Luteibacter rhizovicinus DSM 16549: one gene and its partners. Each later gene encodes a partner of the first gene's protein in a complex. Links are inferred from orthologs where the notes say so. Each region holds a gene or a part of one and is shown on either strand. Other genes may lie near its edges. The genes, in order: tsaD, tsaB and tsaE.

What was found.
Region 2: the proteins of tsaD (region 1) and tsaB are in contact, whole or in part, in a solved structure (PDB 4WQ4), measured with the Escherichia coli proteins. The link is inferred for Luteibacter rhizovicinus DSM 16549 from one-to-one orthologs.
Region 3: the proteins of tsaD (region 1) and tsaE are in contact, whole or in part, in a crystal structure (PDB 6N9A), measured with the Thermotoga maritima proteins. The link is inferred for Luteibacter rhizovicinus DSM 16549 from one-to-one orthologs. Residues at the interface, in WP_004082750.1 of Thermotoga maritima: Cys10, Asp11, Arg49, His50, Leu82, Gly84, Gly135, Gly136, Glu154, Thr155, Leu156, Asp157, Asp158, Ser159, Glu162, Asp165, Lys166, Arg169, Leu170, Tyr175, Lys213, Thr214, Leu217, Tyr218, Gln221, Arg222, Asn324; in WP_004082108.1 of Thermotoga maritima: Leu37, Gly38, Lys46, Lys57, Val59, Lys60, Ser61, Thr63, Phe64, Thr65, Leu66, Met67, Val69, Pro71, Tyr82, Arg83, Leu84, Asp86, Asp88, Phe89, Asp93, Ile128, Asp130, Glu131, Arg134.

What each region holds. Positions count from the first base shown.
Region 1 is NZ_CP017480.1:2,091,089-2,101,326, reverse strand. The notes cover bases 4,243-7,079. They hold tsaD (tRNA (adenosine(37)-N6)-threonylcarbamoyltransferase complex transferase subunit TsaD), read right to left. Parts: upstream 6,233-7,079; coding sequence 5,252-6,232; downstream 4,243-5,251. Other genes in these bases: BJI69_RS09360 (GatB/YqeY domain-containing protein), read left to right, coding at 6,713-7,079; rpsU (30S ribosomal protein S21), read left to right, coding at 6,359-6,574; folB (dihydroneopterin aldolase), read right to left, coding at 4,813-5,172; folK (2-amino-4-hydroxy-6-hydroxymethyldihydropteridine diphosphokinase), read right to left, coding at 4,298-4,816. In the rest of the region: BJI69_RS09400 (TonB-dependent receptor), read right to left, coding at 1-709; BJI69_RS22845 (hypothetical protein), read left to right, coding at 882-1,853; BJI69_RS09390 (pteridine reductase), read left to right, coding at 1,905-2,642; BJI69_RS09385 (DUF6159 family protein), read right to left, coding at 3,332-4,186; more of BJI69_RS09360, read left to right, coding at 7,080-7,156; BJI69_RS09355 (DUF1328 domain-containing protein), read left to right, coding at 7,361-7,534; dnaG (DNA primase), read left to right, coding at 7,586-9,328; BJI69_RS09345 (DedA family protein), read left to right, coding at 9,420-10,034; BJI69_RS09340 (LysR substrate-binding domain-containing protein), read right to left, coding at 10,174-10,238.
Region 2 is NZ_CP017480.1:508,491-518,891, forward strand. The notes cover bases 3,528-6,527. They hold tsaB (tRNA (adenosine(37)-N6)-threonylcarbamoyltransferase complex dimerization subunit type 1 TsaB), read right to left. Parts: upstream 5,373-6,527; coding sequence 4,683-5,372; downstream 3,528-4,682. Other genes in these bases: BJI69_RS02470 (delta-60 repeat domain-containing protein), read right to left, coding at 3,528-4,541; creD (cell envelope integrity protein CreD), read right to left, coding at 5,369-6,527. Also shown: BJI69_RS02445 (response regulator), read left to right, coding at 1-196; BJI69_RS02450 (sensor histidine kinase), read left to right, coding at 189-1,616; BJI69_RS02455 (alpha/beta hydrolase), read left to right, coding at 1,659-2,495; BJI69_RS02460 (DMT family transporter), read left to right, coding at 2,501-2,860; BJI69_RS02465 (EamA family transporter), read left to right, coding at 2,857-3,264; more of BJI69_RS02470, read right to left, coding at 3,240-3,527; more of creD, read right to left, coding at 6,528-6,694; DNA repair helicase YoaA, read right to left, coding at 6,829-8,754; BJI69_RS02490 (valine--tRNA ligase), read left to right, coding at 8,834-10,401. UniProt on the Escherichia coli protein: Required for the formation of a threonylcarbamoyl group on adenosine at position 37 (t(6)A37) in tRNAs that read codons beginning with adenine.
Region 3 is NZ_CP017480.1:2,698,529-2,703,859, forward strand. Bases 1,906-4,905 are described here. They hold tsaE (tRNA (adenosine(37)-N6)-threonylcarbamoyltransferase complex ATPase subunit type 1 TsaE), read left to right. Parts: upstream 1,906-3,162; coding sequence 3,163-3,648; downstream 3,649-4,905. Other genes in these bases: BJI69_RS12280 (bifunctional ADP-dependent NAD(P)H-hydrate dehydratase/NAD(P)H-hydrate epimerase), read left to right, coding at 1,906-3,166; BJI69_RS12290 (N-acetylmuramoyl-L-alanine amidase), read left to right, coding at 3,829-4,905. Outside these bases: BJI69_RS12270 (class II 3-deoxy-7-phosphoheptulonate synthase), read left to right, coding at 1-385; tRNA epoxyqueuosine(34) reductase QueG, read right to left, coding at 582-1,658; more of BJI69_RS12280, read left to right, coding at 1,694-1,905; more of BJI69_RS12290, read left to right, coding at 4,906-5,331. UniProt on the Escherichia coli protein: Required for the formation of a threonylcarbamoyl group on adenosine at position 37 (t(6)A37) in tRNAs that read codons beginning with adenine.

The DNA of each region.
Region 1 (10,238 bases):
TGTCGTTATTGATGAGGTAGGAAACGTCGCCGAACGCCTTCACCTGGTTGGTGTGGTCGTGCACCGCCTTGCGGCTGGCCGTGGGGTTCTCGATGCCGACGTCGTTCTCGAGATAGTTGGCCGTGAGGAAGAAGCTCCAGTCGCCCGTCTTGCCGAACAGCGTGGCGTTCGGGTTCAGCGTGCCGTACTGGCCGCCGGTGATGCCGACGGTGCCGCCGATGCCGTCTTTCGGCGTACGCGTCGTGATGTCGACAATGGCCGCGGTGCGCTCACCGTACTGCGCGGGGAGCGCGCCGGTGAGCAGCTTCACGTTGTCGATCATGCGCGCGTCGAGGGTCTGGCCGAAGCCACCGATGCTTTCCGGAATGAGCACGCCATTGATGCGGTACTGCAGGTTGGCGTGATCGCCACGCACATGCAGCTGACCGTAGGAATCCTGGACCACGCCCGGCGCCTGCAGGATGACCTGGTTGAGCGGGGTGGAATCGCCCAGCGGCAGGGCCTGGATCGTCTGCCGATCCATGACGTACTGGCTGCTGCCGGTGTCCGGCGACAGGCTGTTACGCGCCTCGTCGAGACGGGCGGTGACGTCCACCGCGCCAAGGTTCGTGGCCTTCTGCGGGTCGGTGGCGTCGGTGGTGTCGTCCGCGAAGGCGGGGGCGGCGGACAGGGCAAGGGCGATGCAGAGCGCGAGGCGAGCGGGGGTCATCGGGGACTCTTCTGGGGTAGCGATGTTATAACGTATCATAATGAAATCGGAGGATGGGGGAAATCCGCCGGAAGTCACTATCCGCCCGACGGGGTTTCATCGCCCTTTCGCTTCATGGCGGACTCACGCAGGCCACGCGACGATGCTTGCCATCGCATGCCCGGAGAGACCGATGGCCAAAAAGGACCCTACCTCGACCTCGAAAGAGATCGTTCCCGTGTCCGCCGAGCGCGGCGAGAGCCCTGTCGCCAAGGCGATTCTCGAGTTCGTCAGCCGCATTCCCGAGAGTGAGGTCCCCCGAGTGAAGGGCGACGCCGCCGAGGAGTGTCGCCGACTGGCCTCATCCGCCGCGCAGAAGGCCGCCATCACCGCCGGCTCGCTCGCCCTGCCCCCGGGTCCGCTGGGCTGGCTCACCGTGCTGCCCGAACTCGTCGCGATCTGGCGCATCCAGGGCCAGCTGGTCAGCGATATCGCCGCGGCGTATGGCAAGACACCGAAGCTGGGCCGCGAGCAGATGCTCTGGTGCCTGTTCCGCCACACCGCCGCGCAAGCCTTCCGCGACGTCGCCATCCGGGTCGGCGATCGCCTTGTCTTCCGCACGACCGCGACCAGCGTGTTGCAGCGGCTGGCCGGCCGCATCGGCGTCAGCGTCTCCAAGCGCGCTGTCGGCAAGGGTATTTCCCGCTGGCTACCGGTGGTCGGCGCCCTCGGCGTCGGTGCCTACGCGTACTACGACACGGGCCAGGTGGCGAAGACCGCGATCGACCTCTTCAGCGGCGAGATCCACATCGACGACGATCCGGACGGCAGCGAACCGAACGGCCGAGAGCAAGGCAAGACATCTCGCGCCCGGAAGGGGACCGCCACCCCCGACGCAAAAGCCCCTGTAGGAGCCGGCTCCGCCGGCGATCCACCCGCGCCGAAGACAGCAGCCCGCAAGACATCGCCCGCGGCCACACGCAAACGCGCCACGACAAAGAAAACCGTCGCCCGCAAATCCGTCGCGACCAAAGCAACCAAGGTAGCCAAGCCAGCGGCGAAGAAAGCGGCCGCCAAGGCGACAAGCAAGGCCACGAAAAAAGTGACCGCACGTCGGGCGCCTGCGAAGAAGACCGCCGCCCGCAAGCCCCGGGCCGCGACGTGACGCGCGCCCCTGTTTGCGGCAAGCTCCTCCCGGATTGAACAGGGAGTCGCGATGAACAAGCAGCCGGTCATTCTGGTTACCGGAGGTGCCCGCCGCGTCGGCGCCGCTATCGTGCGACGCCTGCACGCTGCAGGCTGCGCCGTCGCCATCCACTACCGAAGCTCGGCGGATGAGGCAGAGGCGCTCGCTCAGGAACTCAATGCCACGCGGACGAATAGTGCACACACGTTCGCCGGCGCACTCGAAAACGATGACACGCCCACCGCACTGGTGGACTCCGTGCTCACGCACTTCGGCCGGCTCGACGGCTTGGTCAACAACGCCTCGGCGTTCTATCCCACACCGATCGGCGAGACCACCGCCGCGCACTGGGACGATCTTTTCGCCGCGAATGCACGCGCGCCGTTCTTTCTCGCCCAGGCCGCGACGCCGGCACTACGTGCGGCGCATGGCGCCATCGTCAACATCGTCGATATCTACGCGGAGCGACCGCTCGCCGGGCACGTCGTCTACTCGATGGCGAAAGCGGCGCTGGTCATGCTGACGCAGGCGCTGGCCAAGGATCTTGCGCCGGACGTGCGGGTGAACGCGGTCGCGCCGGGCGCAATTCTCTGGCCCGCCTCCGGCAAGCCGGAAGAAGCCGCAGAGGCACTGATCGCGAAGACGCCGCTAGCGCGCAAGGGCGAGCCGGACGATGTGGCCGAAGCCGTGCGGTGGTTGCTGCTGGATGCGCATTACACGACTGGGCAAGTGATTCGTGTCGATGGCGGCAGGGCTTTGAATATTTGAAGCGTCGGCAAAGATAGGGTTCTTCGTCGCTTACCTTGAGCCATTGCGCCGCCGCTTGCGTGGAGGTGTGAGGCGCAGAGCCTTCGGTGCCCACCCTCGCTGGGGGGCTTGAGGCAAAGAGCCTTCGGTGTCGAGCCGACGGAGCAACGCCGCTTTGGCTGCTGGCTTGTCACCATCGCCAAACGGTCGACCCGGCGCGCCGGTCGCGATCGTCTTTTCGCGGGCAGCGCCACGGCGAGAAAGGCGCTCACCGAGCCGGAGTGAACGTACCCGCACGACTGCCGTAACGGCTCGCTTCGGCGGCCACACCCACTCCAACGGCTCGCCTTCCAGCTAACCGTATCGTCGTGAGAGACCTTGGTGTCCACCCTCGAGGCGAGTTCCGCACAAGTGGAGCGGCCGTAGGCCAGATAAGTACACGGGCCGCGTTAGCGGCCTTTCCGGTACGGAACGCGGAGGACCTGTCTGAGCAGCGAGGGTGGACACCAAGGTCTCCCCGCGAGACGCCCAAGTGTACGTAGCGATGGCGAACCCAAGCCGCCCCGCGAGGTCGACGAGCGTGCCCGCGAACGAAGCACGGCACGTACGCCCCGGAAATGCGCGAAGAACCAAAAAGACGAGGCCCCGATGTCGGGGCCTCGTTTGCTGGTCTCGCCGCTGAAGCGGCTCACACGGGTTTGGCGGAATGCTCAGCCCTTGGGGCGGAACGCCGATTCCAGAAGCGCGCGATCGAAACCCTGGCCCGGATCGCCTTCTTCGGCGAAGCGGTACAGCGCCGCCGAATAGACGCCGTGCATCGCGGTCTGGAACAGGCTGAGAGCAACCAGGCCGATCACCGCGGCGGCGCCGACGACGAACATCAGCGCGACGGAGTGCGTGGCGACCGCACCGAGGAAGAGCATGCCGCTGACCAGGAGCAGGCCGAAGGTCAGCAGGCTGCCGGCGACGCCGATGCCCGCGTTGCCGATGAGGTTCTCGCCCCAGGTATCGCGCAGCAGCGACGCACTGCGCTTGATCGCGTCGATGGGACCGACGTCCTGCGCGGCGAGCACCGGCACGACGAGGAAGGTGGCGACCGTCCAGCCGAAGCCGAGCAGACCGACGACGATGCGACCGATGAGGCCGAAACGCTCCTGCAGCGCACGCAGGATCATGCCGACCGTGGCGGAGATGAGCGCATAGCCGATGATGTTGGGCAGCTTACCCATGGCGAGCCGGACGCCATCGCGCACGGTCGGGTTGCCCCCATCGAGACGGATCATCGCGGCCGAGGCCAGCGCGGTGTTGAAAAAGATCACCACCGTGTACTGCACGAAGTAGAACAGGAAGCTCACCAGCATGAACATCGGTGAGGCATGACCGCGCTGGCCTTCGAAGCCCGCGCGGTGATGAGCGATCAGGGTGAACACCGGCCACGCAAAGGTAGCGATCACGGCGAGCGAAGCCAGTCCCGCGAACAGCGGGAAGAGCATCAGCTCCTTGTCCTGGCGGAGGATGTTGGCGCTCGACTTCATCAGCGCCCAACTGCGTGCGAACTTACCCATTTCCCCGTTCCCTTTGGCCCCTTTGGTGGAACGCGTTGTAGCATCCCTGGGCAGCGGTTCGCCAGAGCCCATGGGCCGGGCGCGCTCAGGAGGCGACGCCTCAGGGACTTCCTAGGACTTGGCGTTGACGGCTTCGGTGCAAGCGTCGTCCAGCGCCAGGGGTTCGCTTTCTGTCGGGAACGCTGCCCAGAGCTCGGCCATGGTCCGACCGTCGACCGGATGGCGAACTGACGGCGCGATGTCGACCATCGGCTTGAGGACGAAGGCGTGGCGCAGCTCGCCGCGCGGCAGCTTCAGGTTTCCCTTGCCGCTGAGGACGAGGTCGTCGAAAAGGACGATATCCACGTCGAGCGTGCGGGAGCCGTAACGCGCGCCACCCCGAATGCGGCCATGCCGGTCTTCCAATGCGTGCAGCCAGTCGTTCAGGGCATCGGGCGCGAGGTCGCTGTCGATCGCGACGGCCAGGTTGAAGAAGTCGGGGCCATCGAAGCCGACGGCAGTACTGCGATAGACCGGGGAGACGTCGATCTTGCCGAAGCGGGCACGCAACTCCTCGACCGCGGCGACGAGCCAGCGCTCCGCATCGATGTTGGAGCCAAGGCTCAGGTAGGCACGACCGGTCCCGGTCATTCCGGTCGGATACCGCGTTCGATGCGGACGCCCACCGCTTTGGCACCGCGCACGGCACCGGGCTTGGACAACTTCAAGCGCACCCAGGACACACCGAACTCCTCGCGTACGATATCGGCGCAACGCTCCGCGAGAGTTTCCACCAGACCGAAGCTGGACGCTTCCACGTACGACTGCAGGCGCTTGGAGATGGACTTGTAGTTCAGCGTATCGGCGATGTCGTCGCTGGCCGCGGGGCGACGATTGTCGAAAGCCATTTCCAGGTCGAACGACAGGGTCTGCCGGATCCGGCGTTCCCAGTCGTAGATGCCGATGACCGCGTCGATGCGCAGGTCTTCGATGAAGACGATATCCATGGAGGGGGCGTAGGGGACGAAGAGGGCCTTACAGGGTCCGCGACCGCCTTGAGATACGCAAGTGGGGCGGCTTCCTCGCTCAGGCCGCGGGCAGACTCTCCAGGCTCCAGCGCGGATGCACTTCGATCGTGGCGTCCTGGTGCTGACCCGACGCCAGGCGGATCGCGCCGGCGAGGGCGATCATCGCGCCGTTGTCGGTACAGAACGCCAGGCGCGGGAAATAAACCCGGAAACCGTCTTTCGCCCCCGCCTCGGCCAGTTGTTCGCGGAGGCGCTTGTTCGCGCCGACGCCGCCGGCGATCACCAGCCGCTTGGCGCCCGTGGCCTCGAGCGCACGCCGGCACTTGATCGCCAGGGTGTCGACGATGGCTTCCTCGAAGGCCCTCGCCACGTCGGCGCGGGTCTGGTCGGTCTTGTCGCTGGCATTCCAGGCCAGCAGTACCTGGGTCTTCAGCCCGGAGAAGCTGAAGTCCAGCCCCGGCCGGTCGACCATGGGCCGGGAAAACCGGAACCTGCCCGGCGTGCCCTGCTCGGCGAGCTTGGCCAGGGCCGGGCCGCCGGGATAAGGCAGGCCCATCATCTTGGCCGTCTTGTCGAAGGCCTCGCCCGCTGCATCGTCCAGGGTGTCGCCAAGGATCGTGTACTCGCCGATCGCCTTCACCTCGACCAGCATCGAGTGGCCGCCGGAGACCAGCAAGGCCACGAACGGGGTCTCCGGCGGGTCGTCCTCGAGCAGGGGCGCCAACAGATGACCTTCCATATGGTGGACACCGATGGCCGGTACGCCGAGCGCCCAGGCCATGGCGCGGGCGGCCGAAGCGCCCACGAGAAGGGACCCGACCAGGCCGGGTCCCGCCGTATAGGCCACGCCGCCGAGATCGGCAGGGGTGAGCCCGGCCTCCTTCAAGGCCTCGCGCACCAGGGGGACAAGCTTGCGGACATGGTCCCGGCTGGCCAGTTCGGGCACCACGCCGCCGTATTGGGCGTGCAGGGCGATCTGACTGAAAAGGGCGTGGGAAAGCAGGCCACGACCCGGTTTTTCCGGGTCCCAGCGCAGCAAGGCCACCCCTGTTTCATCACAGGACGTTTCCACGCCTAAAACAGGCTTTGAAATTTTCGAATCGATCACGTTATAATCCACGGCTCGCCCGGGTACTCCGGGTCAGTTTAATCAAGTGGAGTTTCCATGCCGAGCGTTAAAGTCCGCGAGAACGAGCCTTTCGAGCTTGCCCTCCGTCGCTTCAAGCGTACGTGCGAGAAGGCTGGCGTGCTGGCCGAAACGCGTAAGCGCGAATTTTATGAAAAGCCGACCCAGGAGCGTAAGCGCAAGCGCGCCGCTGCTGTGAAGCGTCACCTGCGCCGTCTGTCCCGCGACACGACGCGCCGGACCCGCATGTACTGATGCCCATCCCGGTCCCTTGGGACTGGGTATGGTACCTCGGCAGGCGCCCTGCGCGCTGCCCGGTGTATTCAGAGCGGAAATCCCGAGCCGGCTTTGCCGAAAGGTAAAGCCGGCTTTTCGTCGTCCCGGAGAAAGTGCATGAGCCTCAAGGCAAAGATCACCGAAGACATGAAGGCCGCCATGAAGAGTGGCGAAAAGGACCGCCTGGCCGTGATCCGCCTGATCCAGGCCCAGATCAAGCAGCGCGAAGTCGACGAGCGGATCGAGCTCGACGATGCCCAGGTCCTGGCCGCGCTGGAGAAGATGCAGAAGCAGCGCCGCGACTCCATCGAGCAGTTCGACAAGGCTGGCCGTACCGATCTGTCGACCATCGAGCGCTACGAAATGGGCGTGATCGACGGTTACCTGCCGGCGAAGCTGGACGACGCCGAACTGGATGCCATCATCGCCGCCGCCATTGCCGAAACGGGTGCCACTTCGGCACGCGACATGGGCAAGGTGGTCGCCCTGATCAAGGAAAAGGCCGCCGGTCGTGCGGACATGGCTGCGGTAGCAGGCAAGGTCAAAGCCAAGCTGGCTTGAAGCCCGACTCTGTGTGGGAGCCGCTTCAGCGGCGATAGGGTGCTCGCCCCATCCTGGCCCGCTGCCGCGGGATCGCCGCTGAAGCGGCTCCCACAGGTAAAGAGGCCGGACAACACGCCTCAGCTTCACGACGGCGCCACACGGTTGTCATTAATTTCCCCCGCGCGGCTGGTGGACTCCCTCCGGCGCTGACGGGGGATCCCTATGCTCAAGTACGCCATTATCTTCGGTCTCATCGCGCTGGTTACCGGCGCGCTGGGCTTCAGCCGTGTGTCCGGCATCGCCGCGACGATCGCCAAGGTCTGCTTCGCCATCTTCCTGATCCTGTTCGTGATCGCGATCCTGGCCGTGATCGGCGTGTTCCACATGGCGTTCTGACGATGATCCGGTCTCCATTCGGACGCGGATGCATGGCATCCTAGGCGACTGATGCGTGGCCGAATTCCCGACAATTTCATCGACGAACTGCTGACCCGCGTCGACATCGTCGACGTGATCGAGCGTCGCGTCCCGCTGAAAAAGGCGGGACGCGAATGGACCGCCTGCTGTCCGTTCCATAACGAGCGCTCACCCTCGTTCTACGTGAGCCCGCAGAAGCAGTTCTTCCACTGCTTCGGCTGCGGCGCGCACGGCAGTGCGATCAAGTTCCTCATGGACTACGACCGCCTCGAATTCCCCGACGCCATCGAGGAACTCGCCCAGTCCGCCGGCCTGAAGGTGCCCTACGAGGGCAACCGCGACGATAAGCCGCGTGAAGATCGCAGCGACCTCTATACCCTGCTCGACGATGCCGCGAGCTTCTACCAGCGCGAGCTCGGTAACAGCCCCGAGGCCACGTCGTATGTGGACCGTCGGGGCCTCGACGACGAGATCGTCAAGCGCTTCCGTATCGGCTGGGCGCCGGCCGGCTTCGATGGCGTGATGAAGGCCCTGGGCACGAACGATCGCCGACGCCAGCTACTCAACGAAGCGGGCATGGTCGCCAGTAACGAGCGCGGCAATAAATACGATCGCTTCCGCGAACGTGTAATGTTCCCGATCCTGGACCGTCGCGGTCGCGTGATCGCCTTCGGTGGGCGCGTTCTGTCGTCGGAGCAGAGCCCGAAGTACCTCAATTCGCCCGAAACCCCCTTGTTCCACAAGGGCAAGGAGCTGTTCGCCCTGTGGCAGGTGAAGCAGGCGAACCAGACCGTCACCCGGATCATGGTGGTCGAGGGCTATATGGATGTCATCGCCCTGCATCAGGCGGGGCTGCCGATCGCCGTCGCCACCCTGGGCACCGCAACCACACCCGAACATGCCGAGGTGCTCTTTCGTACCGCACCCGATGTCTACTTCTGTTTCGACGGCGACCGCGCCGGCAAGGCCGCGGCGTGGCGGGCGCTGGAATCCGTGCTGCCGCGCATGCGCGACGGCCGCCAGGCGCACTTCCTCTTCCTGCCCGACGGCGAAGATCCGGACACCCTGGTGCGCAAGGAAGGCAAGGACGGCTTCGAGAAGCGCATGAAGGAATCCATGCCGATGTCCGAGTACTTCTTCGAAGAACTCGCGCGGGATGTCGACCTCAGCCGCCTGGACGGCCGCGCCCGCCTGGCCGAACGGGCCCGCCCGCTCATTGCCAAGCTGCCCGACGGGGCCTTCCGCGACCTCATGGGCCAGGAGCTGGAGCGCCGTACGGGCGCCAAGGCGGTGCTCGAGCCCGAACCCGCGCCGACCCGCCAGCAGCAGGCGCGGCCGGCCAATGTCCAGCGCAGCCTGGTACGCAGCGCGATCACCCTGCTGCTGGCCCAGCCCGCGCTGGCCGACGAGGTGGAGCCACCGTATGCCTTCCTGCGTCTCGACCGCCCCGGCGTGAACCTGCTGGCCGAGTTGATCGACGTGGCGCGGTCCCGCCCAGGCATCAATCCTGCGGTGCTGGTTGAGTATTTTCTTGACCGACCCGAGTACGCCTCCCTGCAAAAACTCATGCAGGCCGAGGTGGTCGGCGATGCCGATATGCAGCGCGTCGAGTTCCTCGGTTCGCTCGATCAGATGCAGCGCCAGGCCGTGACACAGCGTCGCGAATACCTGATCGGACGGAGCCGCGAGGGGGTACTGGACGATACGGAGAAGGCCGAACTGCGTGTCCTGCTGGCCGCCCGCTCCGCGCCCGCCCCGGCGGAGGGCGAATGATGCGCTGCACCGCGAGATTAACGCGATCCATGGGATCATCCGGGCTTCGTACCCTGAAGGGACCGGCCGGGGCCGGACTTGCGCGTCGCTGATGGATTTATTGAATCACCTCGTCGATCTTTTCGGGCAAAACGGCTATGCGGCTGTTTTCCTCGCCCTGATGCTCTGCGGAGCAGGCGCGCCCCTGCCGGAAGACATCACCCTTGTCGCCGGCGGCATCATCACGGGCCTGGGCTACGGCGATGTCCACTCGATGGTCGGCGTGGGCATGGCGGGCGTCCTGGTCGGCGATTCGACGATGTTCCTGCTCGGTCGTCATTTCGGCGCACGCATCCTGCGCTGGCGTTTCGTCGCGCGACTGTTGACACCGGAGCGCTACGCCAAGGTGCAGGAGAAATTCGAGCGCTACGGCAATCGCATGATGTTCGTCGCCCGCTTCCTGCCGGGCATGCGCACCGCGGTCTTCATCACCGCCGGCGCGACCCACCGCGTGGGATTCTTCCGCTTCCTGCTGCTGGACGGCCTCGCCGCGGCGATCAGCGTGCCGCTGTGGGTGTACCTGGGCTACTTCGGGGCGCACAACCACGAATGGCTGGCCATGTGGATCCACCGCGGGCAGACCGGCATCTGGCTGGCCATTGCCGCTGCGCTGATCGCATTGGCCGCGCTGTGGTGGCGTCGCAAGAAGGCTCCCCGCGACTGCTGAGCTCGTCGCTGCGCCTCTGCAGGAGCCGATTCATCGGCGATGCTCTTCCTTAGATGGGAACTGCGGCAAGCAACCTTGGGGGAGCGCTGCTGCGCAGCGGTTTATTTATTATTCGCCGATGAATCGGCTCCTACGTTTCCTATGACGAGCGCTGGCCTGCCTCGGCGAATAGCCATTCCCGAAATACCATGGTTTCTTCGCGAG
Region 2 (10,401 bases), 1.6 Mb from region 1 along the record:
ACTGGCCATTCGCGCCGACAAGGTCACCAGTCGCGCCCAGCTGGTCGAGGCCCTGTGCAACTGGGACGAAGATCTCACCGACAACGGCCTGGACATCGCCCTGCACCGCCTGCGTCGCAAGCTCGGCGGATCGGGTACCAGCGTGCGTACGATCCGCGGCCTGGGCTATCTGCTCGAAGAATCCACGGATGCCTGAGCGTCGCCATGCGGGGCACCGCCCGTCCCGCCCCAGCCTGCGCCGTCGCCTGCTTACCTTTCTGCTGGTACCCGTCCTCGGGGTGCTGCTGCTCGACGCGGTGCTCGGCTATTTCGTTGCGCTTGCCTACTCCAACCGGGTGCACGACTCGGACCTTTCCGACTCGGCCCTGACCCTGTCCGAGATGATCGGTAACGATGCGCTGCGCGGCGAGCTCACTGCGCAAGCGCGGTTCCTGCTCGAGTACGACCCCGACGGGCGTAACTACTACACGGTGTTCAGCGACCGGCACGGCCGCCTGATCGGCAATGCCGAGCTACCCGGCGCCGAAGGCGGCGTGCCCACCGATGGTCCACCGCGACTCTACGACACGGCCCTGGGTCGCAAGCCCCTGCGTGCCGCGGTCATGCGCGTGAGCAGCCGCCATGAACCGGGCGACGTCCTGACCATCACCGTGGCCGAGAGCCTGCGCGACCGGCACACCCGCGCGCGCGAAATCCTCTTTCTCACCTTGCCGATGCAGGCCCTGCTGATCGCGGCCGTGCTGTGCCTGGTCTGGTTCGGCGTGAGCCACGGCCTGCGCGTACTGGACCCGTTGACGGCGCGCCTGAGCCGCCGGGAACACGATCTGGGCCCGATCGGCGAGGAAGACGTGCCGATCGAGATCCTCCCGCTGACCCGTACCATCGACGACCTCTTCGCCCGCATGCGCAACATGCTCGGTCTGCAGGAGCGTTTCATCGCCGATGCCGCGCACCAGTTGCGCACACCGCTGGCCGGCATCCAGCTGCATGTGGAATCGCTGGACAACGCGGCGGACGCCACCCAACGCAGCGAGGCCCTCGGCCACGTGCATCGGCTGGCCGCCCGTGCGGCGCGGACCTCGGCGCAACTTCTTGCGCTCACGCGCACCCAGGCGCCCGATCTGCCCGACCACGACGGCATGGCGGTGATCGACCTGTCCACCGTGGTCCCCGAGGCGGTATCCATGCGCGTCCATCAGGCGCTGGCGCTGAGCGTGGACCTGGGATACGAAGGCCTCGACGGCGCTTGCCTGGTGCGTGGCGATGCGCTGCAGATCCAGGAGATCATCGACAACCTCGTCGACAACGCCTTCCACTACGCCGGCCGGGGCTGCACCGTGACGGTGTCGGTCTCCCGCGACGTCGACGAGTTCGTGCTCGCCGTGGAGGACGACGGCCCCGGCGTCGCCGACGCCTTCCTCACCCTGCTGGGCGAGCGCTTCTTCCGCGTGCCTGGCGGTGATGAGGACGGGACCGGTCTGGGCCTGGCCATCGTCGAAAGCATCGCCGAGCGTCACGCCGCCCAGGTCGCCTTCCTGCACGCGGCCGCGGGCGGGTTGCGGGTGGAGGTACGGTTCCCCGCGATGACAGGAAAGCCAACTGAAACCACGCACTGAGACCATGCTCTCCATGAGCAATCCAGGATACGAGGCCTCGGCGTGAGCAACCCGACAGAATTCCGGTTTGAAGGAGGGCGCGATGGCGTCCTGCTGATCCACGGTCTGACGGGCACGCCGACCGAAATGCGCATCCTCGGCAAGGGGCTCAACCGCGCCGGCTTCACCGTGGTCGGCGTACGCCTGGCCGGTCATTGCGGCACCGAGGAAGACCTCCTCGCCACGACGTGGGAAGACTGGTACGCCAGCGTCGAGGCGGCCGCTGAAGAGCTTCGCGGCCGGGTGGACCGGGTCTTCGTCGCCGGCCTCTCGATGGGCGCCCTGCTCGCCCTGCGCCTGGCCGCGGTTCGCCCCGACTGGGTCGACGGCGTCGGCGTCTTCGGCGCCACCTTCCGCTATGACGGTTGGTCGATTCCGTGGACGGGAGTGTTTTCATTCATGCTGCCGCTGTTCAAGCGACTCGGCATTGGCAAGAATCGCGTTTTCATCGAGCAACCGCCCTACGGCATCCGCGATGAGCGCCTCCGCGCACAGGTGAGCGCTGCCATGTTTTCGGGCGATAGCGAGGCGGCCGGCCTTCCGGGCAACCCCTGGGATGCGCTGGCCGAAATGGTCAAACTGTCGCGCGATGTGCGTCGCCGCCTGCCCGATGTGGTGGCGCCGTGTTTCGTGGCCCATGCGGCCGACGACGATGTCGCCAGCGTCGCCAATGCGGACCTCGTCGCACGCCGCGTGAGCGGACCGATCGAGATGCTCCTGCTGGGCGACAGCTATCACATGATCACGATCGATCGCGAACGCCGCATGCTGATCGAGCGCACCGCCGACTTCTTCAGCCGCGTCGCCCGCGACGCGCGACCTGCACGCATGGCTGCCTGATCCGGATGCACGGCCTGGCCCTGGCGCTGTGGATCGCTTACGTCCTGCTCGATACCGGTGGCCAGCTGGCCTTCAAGGCAGCTGCCGGGGACGAGCGCGCCGGGGACGGGCTGGCGCGATGGCGTTACATGCTCGCACGGCCCTGGATCTGGGTTGGCATCGCCTGCTATGTCGCCGTGTTCGTCGACTGGATCGCTTTTCTTTCGCTGGTGCCGCTGTCCGAAGGCGTCCTTCTCGCGGCAATCAATATTGTCGCGATCATGGTCGCGGGGCGCATCCTCTTCCGCGAACGGCTGACGCCGTTGCGAGTCACCGGCATCCTGTTGGTGGCGGCGGGTGTCGCTATCGTCGGCGTCGGCTCATGAAGCGTTTCTACCTCATCGGCTTCACGCTGCTGCTGGCCTTCGACACGCTGAACCTGCTCTGCTTCAAGGCGGCCGGCGCACATGCCTTACCGCTGGAGATGAGCACGGCATGGCTCGCTCGCGTGTTTTCGCATCCATGGGTCTACGGCGCGATCGCCGGTTACATCGGCGCGTTCGTGACCTGGATGAGCCTGCTCAAGCACGCGCCGATCGGGCCGGCCTTCGCCGCCTCCCATCTCGAAGTGGTCACTGCCATGGCGCTTTCGTGGTGGGTCTTCGCCGAACCGGTGACGACGACACAGGTCGTCGGAGCGCTGGTTATCGTCACCGGTATCGTGTGCCTTGCGTTCGCCGAGGGTAGTGGCGAGGCAGCCAAGAATCATCTTGCTCCCCACGAGGTATAGCGCTGCACCAGCACTCGCTCGGGGGGTGTTCCGCCAGCGCCGTTACCCGTCAGGATTTCAAAGGTCAGGTGAGCGTCCGTCACATCGATGCCGAAGAACAGGAAGTTCAGACCTTTGAGGTCGACATCGATGATGAAAAAGCCGTTGTCATCACTGAACGACGGATCCAGCGCGCCCGTTCGATCGTGGCGCCCCACGATGACGCGCTTGATCAGCGTTCCATCGTAGTCGGCACGCCCCACCAGCGTGACTCCCTGGCCCGAGGCTTCGATGTGCATCGGGTACGCGAATATGCCTCCGTCATCGGCCCCACCGTAATTGAGTTCGAGGTACCGTCCACCGTTGAAGCCGACGGGGATCGTTCCGTCGTCATCCAGCGTAAGGAGCAAGCCGGCGGCAGGTGGGCGGCTCATGATCGTACCTGCCGCCCAGATGCCAGCTTCTTCCGACCAGAACAGTCGTTCAATCTCGTTGCGATGAGCGCCGTCGCTCTCTACCACGAACGCTCCATTCGTCCCGAAGGCAGGGTCAGGTTCACCGGTGGGAAGAAGGCGCACGATGCGAGAATTACCGGCGACGGTTGCCGTGCTGAGGAGAATCTTTCCGTCATCCTGGACGACCGCATCGGTGATCCTCCCCCTCGCTCCGAGCGGGACATCAACCAGCGCGTACCCCTTCCCGGCAAAGGCGGGACTCAGATGACCGGACGCATCGAAGCGCAACACGATGCCACCGTATCGTTGTTCGGCGTTTTGCGTCGTTCCGACGAAGAAAAATTCACCACCACCTGCAGGGATGACGAAACCCTTGACGACCCCCGGCTCGCCGGGGGGCCGAATGCCGTCCAGGTTCACGTAGCCATCGATGCCGAACGACGTATCGATCGCACCCGCACCATCCCGGCGCGTCAGCATCCATGTATCGCTTCCTTGCGACCTGAGCACCAGGACCGTCGCGTTCCCGTCGACCGGAAACGGTTGCGCACCCTGCAAGGTTTCCCCCGACAACGGCGGTTCGACGACGACTCCCTGATTTCCGAAGGAGGGGTCGAACTGCCCGTCGCGGGTGATCTTCGCCAGACCGTATCGCCATCCGCCCTCGGGAGGACTGCAACCCATGGCGAGCATGATGCTGCCGTCGTCGGCCCGTGCCAGCGCGCGCAGGCGCTCATTCGCGCCAGGCTCGATGACATAGCCTTCTACTTTGAGCTCGAACGTGCCATCGATACCGAAGGAAGTGTCGATATCGCCCTGCTTGTGCGTGCCGAGTCCGCTCATGACCGATTCCTTTCGTCGAATAACTGTCCATGTCATCCGGCAGCGATCCGTTCGCCCCGGGATTCCGCCTGACCTGGGACGGATTGAAACCGTAGATCCCGCGAGCAACGTGCGCCATACGTCAAAGGTTGTAGGGGCGAGCTAGGCCCGCCCTTGCTCCACCAGCGTGAGCGCCACCTTGTCACGCAGGTAGACGGGCAGCGCGAGTTCCGGCGCCACCGCCAGACCGTCACGAAAACGCCGCGCCGCCACTTCTGCGACGTGTCTGGCCTGAGGGAAACGTGCACCATCCGCCGAGCGGATGGATCCGCGTATGCGTTGCCGGAGAATGGCCTCGTAGGTCGCCCATCCGGTGCCGACAACGTGCCATGCGGCGGCGTCAGGAAGCTCCAGCGCCGCTGCCGTATCGACGCGCTCGCGATCGATCAGCGTGATGCTGCCGTCGTCCTCGCGACGCCACGCGGCCACGTAGATCTCGCCCATCCGCGCGTCGATCACCGACAGGATCGCTCCATCATCCTCGGGCGCTTCCAGTGCCAGTGCTTCGAGCGAGGAGACCGTGACCACCGGCACGTCCAGCGCCATCGCCATGCCCTGCGCCAGCGACACACCCAGGCGCACGCCGGTGAAGGCACCCGGGCCGCGACCGACCGCGATGCCATGGAGCGCTTCGCGACTGAGACCCGCCTCGGCGAGCAAGGCGTCCGCCATCGGCAGCACGAGTTCGGCATGCCGGCGCGGTGCGATTTCACTGCGCTCGATCACTTCGTCGCCGTGGACGAGGGCGACCGAGCAGGCTTCCGTGGAGGTTTCGATAGCGAGGAAGTTCATGGCGTTTCCGACGTGGTGTTGAGCGGCACGCCCTGGGCGTACCAGTCGATCCGGCGGGTCAGGTACATCAGCAGCGCGATCACTGCCACGAGGACGACCGACCCGATCAGCAGCGCGTACTGTTCCGCGCCGATCAGGCCATACAGTATGGCGTAAACCAGGGTGAGCACGCCGCCAAGCGCCAGGCCGGCCGTGCGCGCCCGAAGCGCCGCCATGGCGTAACCACCCACGATGAGCACGACCGCGGCAGCGGCGACGGCGTAGGCCGGGCCGAAGCCGATCTGTTCGGACAGGGCGAGCAGGAGCACGTAGAAGCTGGTCATCGCGGCGCCGACCAGCAGGTATTGCACCGGATGCAGGCGCAGGCCTTTCAGCACCTCGAACAGGAAGAATGCGACGAAGGTCAGCGCGATGAACAGCAGGCCGTACTTACCCGCGCGATCGTTCTGCTGGTACACGCCGCCGGGCTGGTAGAGCTTCACGCCGAAGGACGAAGGTGCGAGGCGTTCGGCAACATCCTGACTGGTCGCATCCCAGTGCTGGCCATAGGCGCGATTGAGGTCGAGGATCTTCCAGGACGCATCGAAACCTGCCGGCGTCACGCTGCGCCTTGTCGGCAACAGCGAACCGGTGAAGCTGGGGTCGGGCCACGACGAGCGCATCTGCACGCTGTTCGTACGCGCCAGCGGCAGCGATGAGAACGATTCCGTGCCGGCGACACTGAGCTTGAGTTCGAATTCGATCGGCGCCTCGCGATCCGGCTCGATGATGATGGGTGCCGACAGCACCGTGTACGGACCCATGCGTGCGGTGGACGAGGACAGGCGCACCGCATGACCGTCGACCATGGCCGAGGTGATCCCTTGCAGTCCGCGCGTATCGGCGATCAGCACGCGAACCTCCGCTTTGCCGATGAACCAGGTCGCCCCTGTCTCGGTCGCGAAACGGCGCAGGTCGGCAGGAAGGAAGTGACCATGAACGGTGACTTCGCCGGTATAGGTCGGCACCACGTACATCCCTGACGACCGCTTGTCGACGGTGAGGTCGGCCACGGTATCCAGGTCATCGGCCAGGACGATCTCCGTACCGTCGATCACCTTGGCTACGGCACCCGCGGCATCGTGGCTCTCCCGTTGCGTCGGCACGGCGAGCACCAGGCCGCCGATCACTTGCGGTCCACCCCAGCCATCCGCCACGCGGGCCACGGCGGTGTCGCGCATGGCCTGACGCTCGCGCACGAGGCCATCGGCCTGTGTCAGCGGAATGAGCATGAGCAGGGCCAGCAGCCCGATGCCGAGCACCTTGGCGGTTATCGATTGCATCCAGCGAAACATCGGTCTCTCCCTTCCTGATAGATGGGAACGATGCTCGGTGCCCGATGGGTGCGCCAGCGGCGCCCACCAGGGCGAAGTGCGGGCAAGGAGGGGCGAAACGCGGCCCAGTCCCAAGGAAAGGATCAGGTCGGGGAGGACACCGGCGCGAAGAAGGCCGTGACATCGGCGAGCTCGCGCGTGCGCGGCATCGGCGGCAGGCTGGCCAGGAACAGCCGCCCGTAGCCCTTGGTACTGAGCCGCGGATCGCACAGGACCAGGACACCGCGATCGTGCACGTCACGGATCAGGCGTCCCGCGCCCTGCTTGAGGGCGATGACGGCCGTGGGCACCTGCCAGCCCATGAAGGGATTGATGCCGGCTTCTTCGAGCGCTTCCAGCCGCGCCTGGAGCACCGGATCGTCCGGCATGGCGAAGGGCAGCTTGTCGATGACGACCACGCTCAACGCTTCGCCGGCCACGTCGACGCCTTCCCAGAAACTCGCGGCACCGAGAAGCACGCCGCGCCCGCTGGCACGGAATTCCTCGAGCAGGCGATGCCGTGGCGCGGTGCCCTGGACGAACAACGGCCACGGCACACGACCTTCGAGCAACTCGGCGGCACGCCGCAGCGCGCGATGCGAGGTGAAGAGCAGGAAGGCCCGGCCGTCGGATGCATCGAGCACGGGACGGATCGCCGCGACAACGCGATCGGTGTAATCGCGCGCCGCCGGATCCGGGAGATCCTTCGGCAGATAGGCGAGTGCCTGACGCGGGTAGTCGAACGGACTTTCGACATGCAGCGTCTGCGGGTCCTCGATGCCGAGCTGGCGAGCGAAGTGGGCGAAGTCGCCGGCGATCGACAAGGTCGCCGAGGTGTGGATCCAGGCGGCATCGGTCGCCATGCGCATCGCGCGCAGTGGTGTGGCGAGGTCCAGCGGCGTGGCGTGCAAGGCGAACCCGCGTGGCCAGGTTTCGTACCAGCGCACGTCGGCGGCCGAATGTTCCTCGGCAATCCGGTCCAGGCGCAGGCTGAGCATCTGCGCCCGCTCGAAGACGTTGGCCAATCCGCGCGAGCGCTCGCCCAGCGAGGAAAGCAGGTCGGAGAGCGCGGCCATGACATCGCGCAGTTCGCCGAGCAGCTCATGGACCGTCTCGTCGCGATCGAGCGCGCCGAACGGACCACGGGCGGGCAGCGGGTCCATGGCCAGGCGCAGGCGCTTGATCAGGTCCTGCACCACTTCCACCGGCTCGAGAAGCTGGCTGGTCGCGCCGGTCACCCCCTGGGCTTCGGCCAGCGCGTCCTGGGCAAGATCGGTCATCTGCCGCGCGCTGACGCTCTGCGAGAAGAACTGGCCGGCCAGCTCGGGAATCTGATGCGCCTCGTCGAGAATGAAGGCGTCCGCGCACGGAAGAATCTCCCCAAAGCCTTCTTGCTTCAGCGCAAGGTCGGCCATGAGAAGGTGGTGATTTACCACGACGATATCGGCCTCCATCGCCTCGCGACGCGCCTTGACCACATGACAGTCATCGAAGAACGGGCACTCCGTGCCCAGGCAATTCTCAGGCGTGGAGGTGACGCGTGGCCAGACCGGGGAATCCTCCGGGATATCGATCATTTCCATGCGGTCGCCGCGACGCGTTCGCGCCGACCAGGCACGGATCGCCGAAAGCTGGCTGGCCAGCTGGCGATCGGGGTTGCCCTCGCGAACCGCCTGGTCCAGCCGGTAGAGGCACAGGTAGTTGGCCCGGCCCTTGAGCAGGCTGGTCTTCGCCCGGCTGCCCAGCACGGCGTGCACGCGCGGCAGGTCGCGGAAAAACAGCTGGTCCTGCAGGGCCTTGGTGCCCGTGGAGATGATCACTTTGCGCCCCGACATCAGGGCGGGGACAAGGTAGGCGAACGTCTTGCCGGTACCGGTGCCGGCCTCGGCAATCAGGACATCGCGGTCCTCGATGGCGGTAGCCACCGCCCCCGCCATGCGCTCCTGCGCCTCGCGGGGCGCGAATCCGGGTACTTCACGGGCAAACGGGCCCTCCGCGCCGAGGATCGCGGCCACATCGGATGCAGTCATCCCTCAAGTATCGCCTACAATGGCGGTCTTTTCGTCTTCCAAAGCGCGCCCCTTCGCGGCGCGAGCCGAGAGCCCACGCATGGATAAGAGTTTCGAGCCCAGCCAGATCGAGTCGAAGTGGTACGCCCAGTGGGAGTCCAGCGGCTATTTCAAGCCGTCGGGCAAGGGCACGCCCTACACGATCATGCTGCCGCCGCCCAACGTCACGGGCACGCTGCACATGGGCCATGCGTTCCAGCACACGATCATGGACACCCTGGTCCGCTATCACCGCATGCGTGGCTACGACACGCTGTGGCAGCTCGGCACCGATCACGCCGGCATCGCCACCGAAATGGTCGTCACCCGGCAGCTCAACGCCGAAGGCAAGCAGCGCTCGGATCTCGACCGCGATGCCTTCATCAGCCGTGTCTGGGAATGGAAAGCCGAGTCCGGCGACACCATCGGCCGGCAGATGCGCCGCATGGGCGTATCGGGCGACTGGAGCCGCGAAGTCTTCACCATGGACCCGGGCCCGTCGAAGGCCGTGGTCGAAACCTTCGTGCGCCTGCATGAGGAAGGCCTGATCTACCGTGGTCAGAAGCTGGTCAACTGGGACCCCGTGCTGAAGACCGCCATCTCCGACCTCGAAGTGGTCAGCGAGGAGGAAGACGGTTCCATGTGGTCGATCCGCTACCCGCTGGCCGACGGCTCGGGTGAACTGGTCGTCGCCACCACGCGCCCGGAAACCATGCTGGGCGACGTCGCCGTCGCCGTGCATCCCGACGACGAGCGCTACGCCCACCTGATCGGCAAGCTGCTCAACCTGCCGCTGTCCGATCGCCAGATCCCGATCATCGGCGACGAGTACGTCGAAAAGGATTTCGGCACCGGCTGCGTGAAGATCACCCCGGCCCACGACTTCAACGACTACGCCATCGGCCAGCGCCACAACCTGCCGATGATCAACATCCTCACCGACGACGCGAAGATCAACGACGCGGCGCCTGAGAAGTATCGCGGCCTGGACCGCTACGTCGCGCGCAAGGCCGTGCTGGCCGATCTGGAAGCCGCCGAGCTGCTGGTCGAGACGAAGAAGCACAAGCTGCAGGTGCCGCGCGGCGATCGCACCGGCCAGGTCATCGAGCCGTATCTCACCTGGCAGTGGTTCGTGAAGATGGACACGCTCGCCGCCCGCGGCCTGCAGCTGGTCGAACAGGGCGACGTGAAGTTCGTCCCCGAGAACTGGATCAATACCTATCGCCACTGGCTGGCCAACATCCAGGATTGGTGCATCAGCCGTCAGCTGACCTGGGGCCACCAGATCCCGGCCTGGTACACCGCCGACGGCAACATCGTCGTCGCGCATGACGAGACCGAGGCGAAGGCGAAGGCCGCCGCGCTCGGTTACACCGGTGCACTGCGTCGTGACCTCGATGTCCTCGAGACCTGGTTCTCGTCGTCGCTGTGGAGCCACTCCACCCTCGGCTGGCCCGATCCGCAGGCGCAGGCCGAGCGCGGCTTCGATCGTTACCTGCCGACGAACGTCCTGGTGACCGGTTTCGACATCATCTTCTTCTGGGTCGCCCGGATGATCATGATGACCGACCACTTCACCGGCGAAGTCCCGTTCAAGGACGTCTATGTCACGGGCCTCATCCGCGACAA
Region 3 (5,331 bases), 610 kb from region 1 along the record:
CATGGGCAACGACAAGATCGGCACGCACCTGCAGCCGCTGCTCGAGGCCGTGAAGCGGGAGGGGCGCCGCGTGCTCTGGGTGGCCGATCCGATGCACGGCAACACCGAGAGCACGACCAACGGCTACAAGACCCGTCGCTTCGCGAACATTGCCGGCGAACTCGACCAGGCCTTCGACATCCACGCGGCCGCCGGCACACGGCTGGGCGGTGTGCATCTGGAACTCACCGGTGAGGACGTTACCGAATGCCTCGGCGGCGCCCGCGATCTGGTCGAGGGCGATCTCGACCGTGCGTACCGCTCGATGGTCGATCCACGCCTGAACTACGAACAGTCGCTGGAGATGGCGATGCTGATCGTGCGGAAGTCAGGTGGCATGGTTTGATTGCTGCAAACATGTGTTAACCGAGCCCGGCCTTGCGCCGGGCTTTTTTTGGCGTATCGGTTCACTCGCGTTGCGAGTGCGCGTTTTGAGCGGCTCGCGCCGCCGCTCGCGTGGAGGTTCGTCGCGCAGAGCCTTCGGTGCCCACCCTCGCTGGGGAGGGTGGACACCAAGGTCTCCTGCGCGAGACGCTCAAGTGTTACGAGCTCGAGCGCAACGCATGTTGCGCACGAGCCCAGGCCACGTGTTCACGCACGACGTCCGACGGATCATCCGCGCGTGCTTCGAGTGCGGTGAGAATCTCGGTGCTCGTCGGTGCGTTGCCCAATCCAACGGCGAGATTGCGCAGCCAGCCTTCGTAGCCGGTGCGGCGGATCGCCATGCCTTCGGTGCGGGACAGGAACTCCGCTTCGGTCCATGCGAAGAGATCCACCAGCTTCGGTCCATCCAGGCTATGACGTGGCGCGAAGTCGGGCTCGGTCGCTTCTTGTGCGAACTTGTTCCAGGGGCAGATCAGCTGGCAGTCGTCGCAACCGAAGATACGGTTGCCGATCGGCGCGCGTAGTTCTTCGGGGATGCTGCCCTTCAGTTCGATGGTGAGGTAGGAGATGCATTTGCGCGCGTCCAGGCGATACGGCGCGACGATGGCCTGGGTCGGGCAGATGTCGATGCAGCGCCGGCAGCTGCCGCAATGCGCGGTGGCGGGCTCGTCCACCGGCAAGGGGAGATCGGTGTACAGCTCGCCGAGGAAGAAATACGAGCCGGCGCGCTTGTTGATCACAACGGTGTGCTTGCCGATCCAGCCGAGGCCGGCATTACGGGCGAGTGCCTTTTCGAGCACGGGGGCGGAGTCGACGTACGCGCGGTAGCCGAAGTCGCCGATGCGCTCGCCGATGCGCGCGGCGAGCTTCTGCAGTCGGTTGCGCATGACCTTGTGATAATCACGGCCGAGTGCGTACCGGGCCACGTAGGCCTTGTCGCCATCGTTGATCACCTCCCACGCATTCGCGGTGCCGGGGGGGATGTAATCCATACGGACGGAGACCACGCGCAGGGTGCCGGGCTCGAGTTCGGCAGGGCGGCTGCGACGCGTTCCGTGACGGGACATGTATTCCATCTCGCCGTGATGGCCGTCCGCCAGCCAGCGCTCCAGGTAGGCCTCGTCGTTGCCGAGGTCGGTGCCGGAGATGCCGACGTCGGCAAACCCGAGCTCGCGTGCCCACGCCTTGATGTCAGTGGCGAGGATGGCGTAGTCGATGGAGGGTGGGGCGGACATACGTGCATTCTACTTGCCCCTTCTATAATCCCCCGATGACCGCACCCAAACTCGGCACCGCTCTCTTCACTTCAGCGCAGGCCCGCGCGATCGACCAGCGCGCGACGGCCGAGCTCGGGATCCCGGGATTCGAGCTGATGACACGTGCGGCGGCGGCAGCCTTCGCCATGTTGCACGAGCGCTGGCCGGTGGCCGAGCGGCTACGGGTGGTCTGTGGTGCGGGCAACAACGGCGGCGACGGCTATCTGGTGGCTCGCGACGCACTTGCCGCCGGCCTGGACGTCGATCTGGTCGCTCTCGGCGAACCCAGGGGCGTCGATGCCATCAGGGCTCGCGACACCTTCGTCGCGGCGGGTGGTGAGCCGGTTTCCCTGGCGACCTGGACGGCACTCCCGCCGGCCGACGTGCTGGTCGACGCGATCTACGGCACCGGTCTGAACCGGGCGCCCGAAGGGGATGCACGCCAGGCGATCGAGGCCATGAACGCGTATGGCGCACCCATCCTGGCGCTCGATCTTCCCTCGGGCCTCTCCGCCGACACGGGCGCCACGCCCGGCGTGGCGATCCGCGCGGAGGCGACCGCTACGTTCATCGTGCACAAGCGCGGTTTGCATACCTTTCACTGCGAAGTCGCCGGCGACATCGCGCTGCATACGCTCGGGCTTCCGGAAACGCTGTTCGACTCGCCGGATTCGCATCTCCTGCTGCCCGGGCACCTGCCACCGCGGCCGCGCGAGTCGAACAAGGGAACGAACGGCCACGTGCTCGCCATCGGCGGTGACCATGGCATGGGCGGGGCGGTGCGCATGGCTGCCGAGGCCGCGCTGCGCACGGGCGCCGGTCTGGTCAGTGTCGCCACCCGAGACGAGCACGTGCTGGCCATGAATGCCGCGCGGCCGGAGCTGATGGCGCACGGCGTCAACGGCCCGCAGGCCCTGCAACCCATGCTGGAAAAGGCCTCGGTGCTCGCACTCGGTCCCGGCCTGGGTCAGGCAGCCTGGGGGCACGCTCTATGGACCACCGCGCTCGACGCCGATCTGCCGACGGTGCTCGACGCCGATGGCCTGAACCTGCTCCATGCCGAAGAGCGGTCCCTGCCCAGGATAGTCGTGCTGACGCCGCATCCCGGCGAGGCCGGTCGCTTGCTGGGTATCGACACGAAAGCCGTGCAGGCCGATCGCTTCGCTGCCGTGCGTGAAATGGCCAGGCGCTTCAAGGCGGTGGTCGTGCTCAAGGGCAACGGCAGCCTGATCGCCTCGGCGGCCGGCGAGGTCGCCGTCTGCCCCTGGGGTAACCCGGGCATGGCCAGTGGAGGCATGGGTGACACCCTCACCGGGATCATCGCGGCGCTGTTGGCGCAGGGGTGTAACGCCTATGAGGCAGCCTGCCTTGGCGTGAGCCTGCATGCCCGGGCTGGTGACGTCGCCGCCCAGATGGGCGAGCGCGGGCTGCTTGCCGGCGACCTGCTCGAGCCACTGCGCCGCCTCGTCAATGGGCTGGACGCATGAGCGCCGTCGCCGAGCTGATCCTCGCGGACGAGGAGGCCACCATGGCGCTGGGTCGCCGACTGGCGGACGTTCTCGACGCCGACGGCCTCGTCGCTTTTCTTTATGGCGACCTGGGCGCGGGCAAGACCACGTTCGCCCGCGCCTTTCTCAAGGCGCTCGGTGTCGGCGAGCGGGTCAAGAGTCCGACCTACAGCCTGGTCGAGGGCTACGAGCTCGGCGAGCGGCAGGCCTTCCATCTGGATCTTTATCGCATCGCCGATCCGGGCGAGCTGGAGTGGCTGGGCCTGGACAGCCTGGCGGAGCCCGGCGCCATCGTCCTGGTGGAATGGCCGGAACGGGGTGCCGGTGCCTTGCCGCCCGTCGATCTGGCCTTGAGTTTTCGTCACGAAGGGCCGGGCAGGGCGGTCCGACTCGAGCCGACGTCGCCTAAGGGCGAGCAGATCGTCGCCGCGCTGACCCTGGCGCCGACACCGCAGGCCTAGCATGCGCCCTTGTCCGCGGTTTACGGCCTTTATCCCTGAAAACAGGGGTTTTTCGGCATGCGACGACGTGTCGCTTGCGGCACATTCCTGTACGCCGGTTGACGAAGGTTTCGCAGGTTATGGATTATCAAGGGAAAACGTCTTGCATTCGTCGGGCGCTTGCAGTTCAATCCGGGCCGTATGAGGGGAATGACTATCAAACTTGGCCTGCTTGCGTGCGTGACCGCCATCGCGACGCTGACGGCTGTCGCCGTTTCGGCTGCCGACGTGAAAGCAGCCCGCGCCTGGGCGGGTCCGGAATACACCCGCGTGGTCTTCGATCTGTCCGGTCCGGCCGCCTACAAGATGTCGCAGGGCGATGTGCCCGGCAGCGTCGTGCTGGATATCGCGGGTAGCTCGGTGACGGGTGATTTTTCGGCGCCGGGCGGACAAGGCCTGTTCAAATCGATGAGCGTGAGCAAGCAGGGTGGCTCGGCGCGGCTGGTCGCGACGGTCGATCCCAGGGCGAAGCCGAAGAGCTTCCTGCTCAAGCCGGCCGGCGACTACGGCTATCGCCTGGTGCTGGATCTCTATCCGGGTGGGCAGAGCGATCCGGGCGACAACCCGCCCCCGGCCGCCGACCACGACTCGCCGTCCGTCGCGTCAGCTGGCAACGACGACGACGCTGAGGCATCCGCGCCAGCGCAGGCGCCCCTGCCGACACGCGGCAGCCGCAACTCGCGCAGCAAGTCGGTGCCGGCGGGCAAGCCTCCCATGCTGCCCACCGGTGACCGCAAGGTGGTGGTCGCCATCGACGCCGGTCATGGCGGCGAAGATCCGGGCGCGAAAGGCGCGACCGGCCTTCGCGAGAAGGACGTCACCCTCCAGGTGGCCCGCGAACTGGCTGACCAGATCAACCGCCAGCCCGGCATGCAGGCCGTTCTGACGCGCAACGGCGACTACTTCATTCCGTTGAAGCGGCGCTACGAAATCGCGCGGGAGCACAACGCGGACATGTTCGTGTCCATCCACGCCGACGCCTTCAAGAACGGCGACGCCAAGGGCTCCTCCGTCTGGGTGCTGTCCCCGCGCGGCAAGACCAGTGAGGCCTCACGCTGGCTGGCCGATCGTGAAAACCGCGCCGATCTGGTCGGCGGCGTTTCGCTCGACGACAAGGACGACAGTCTTGCCGCCGTCCTGCTGGACCTCCAGCAGGGCTACGCCATGCAGGCCAGCGAATCCATCGCCGGCAACGTGCTCAAGGCCTTGGGTCGCCTGGGCCCGACGCATCGCGGCTATGTCGAGCGCGCCAACTTCGTCGTGCTGCGCTCGCCGGACGTTCCGTCGATCCTGGTCGAGACCGCGTTCATCACCAACCCGGCGGAAGAAACCCGTCTGCGTGACGACGGTCATCGCCGCGAACTGGCCACGGCCGTGCTCGGCGGTGTGCGCAATTATTTCGAATCGATGCCGCCGCCGGGCACGTGGTTTGCCGCCCAGGCCGCACGCCGCAACGGTGGCTCGCTGGCCAGCACCGCGGCGTCCGCACCAGCGGCGCCGGCCGTCGCTGCCGACGCCGGTGCGGTCGCCTCGGATGCGGTCAAGGCGGCCACGCGCGCTACGCCACCCCGAAAGACCCTGGCCAGGGCCGACACCACGGCCTCGGTGGCGAAGGCATCGAACGGTCGCGCCGATGACAACGTG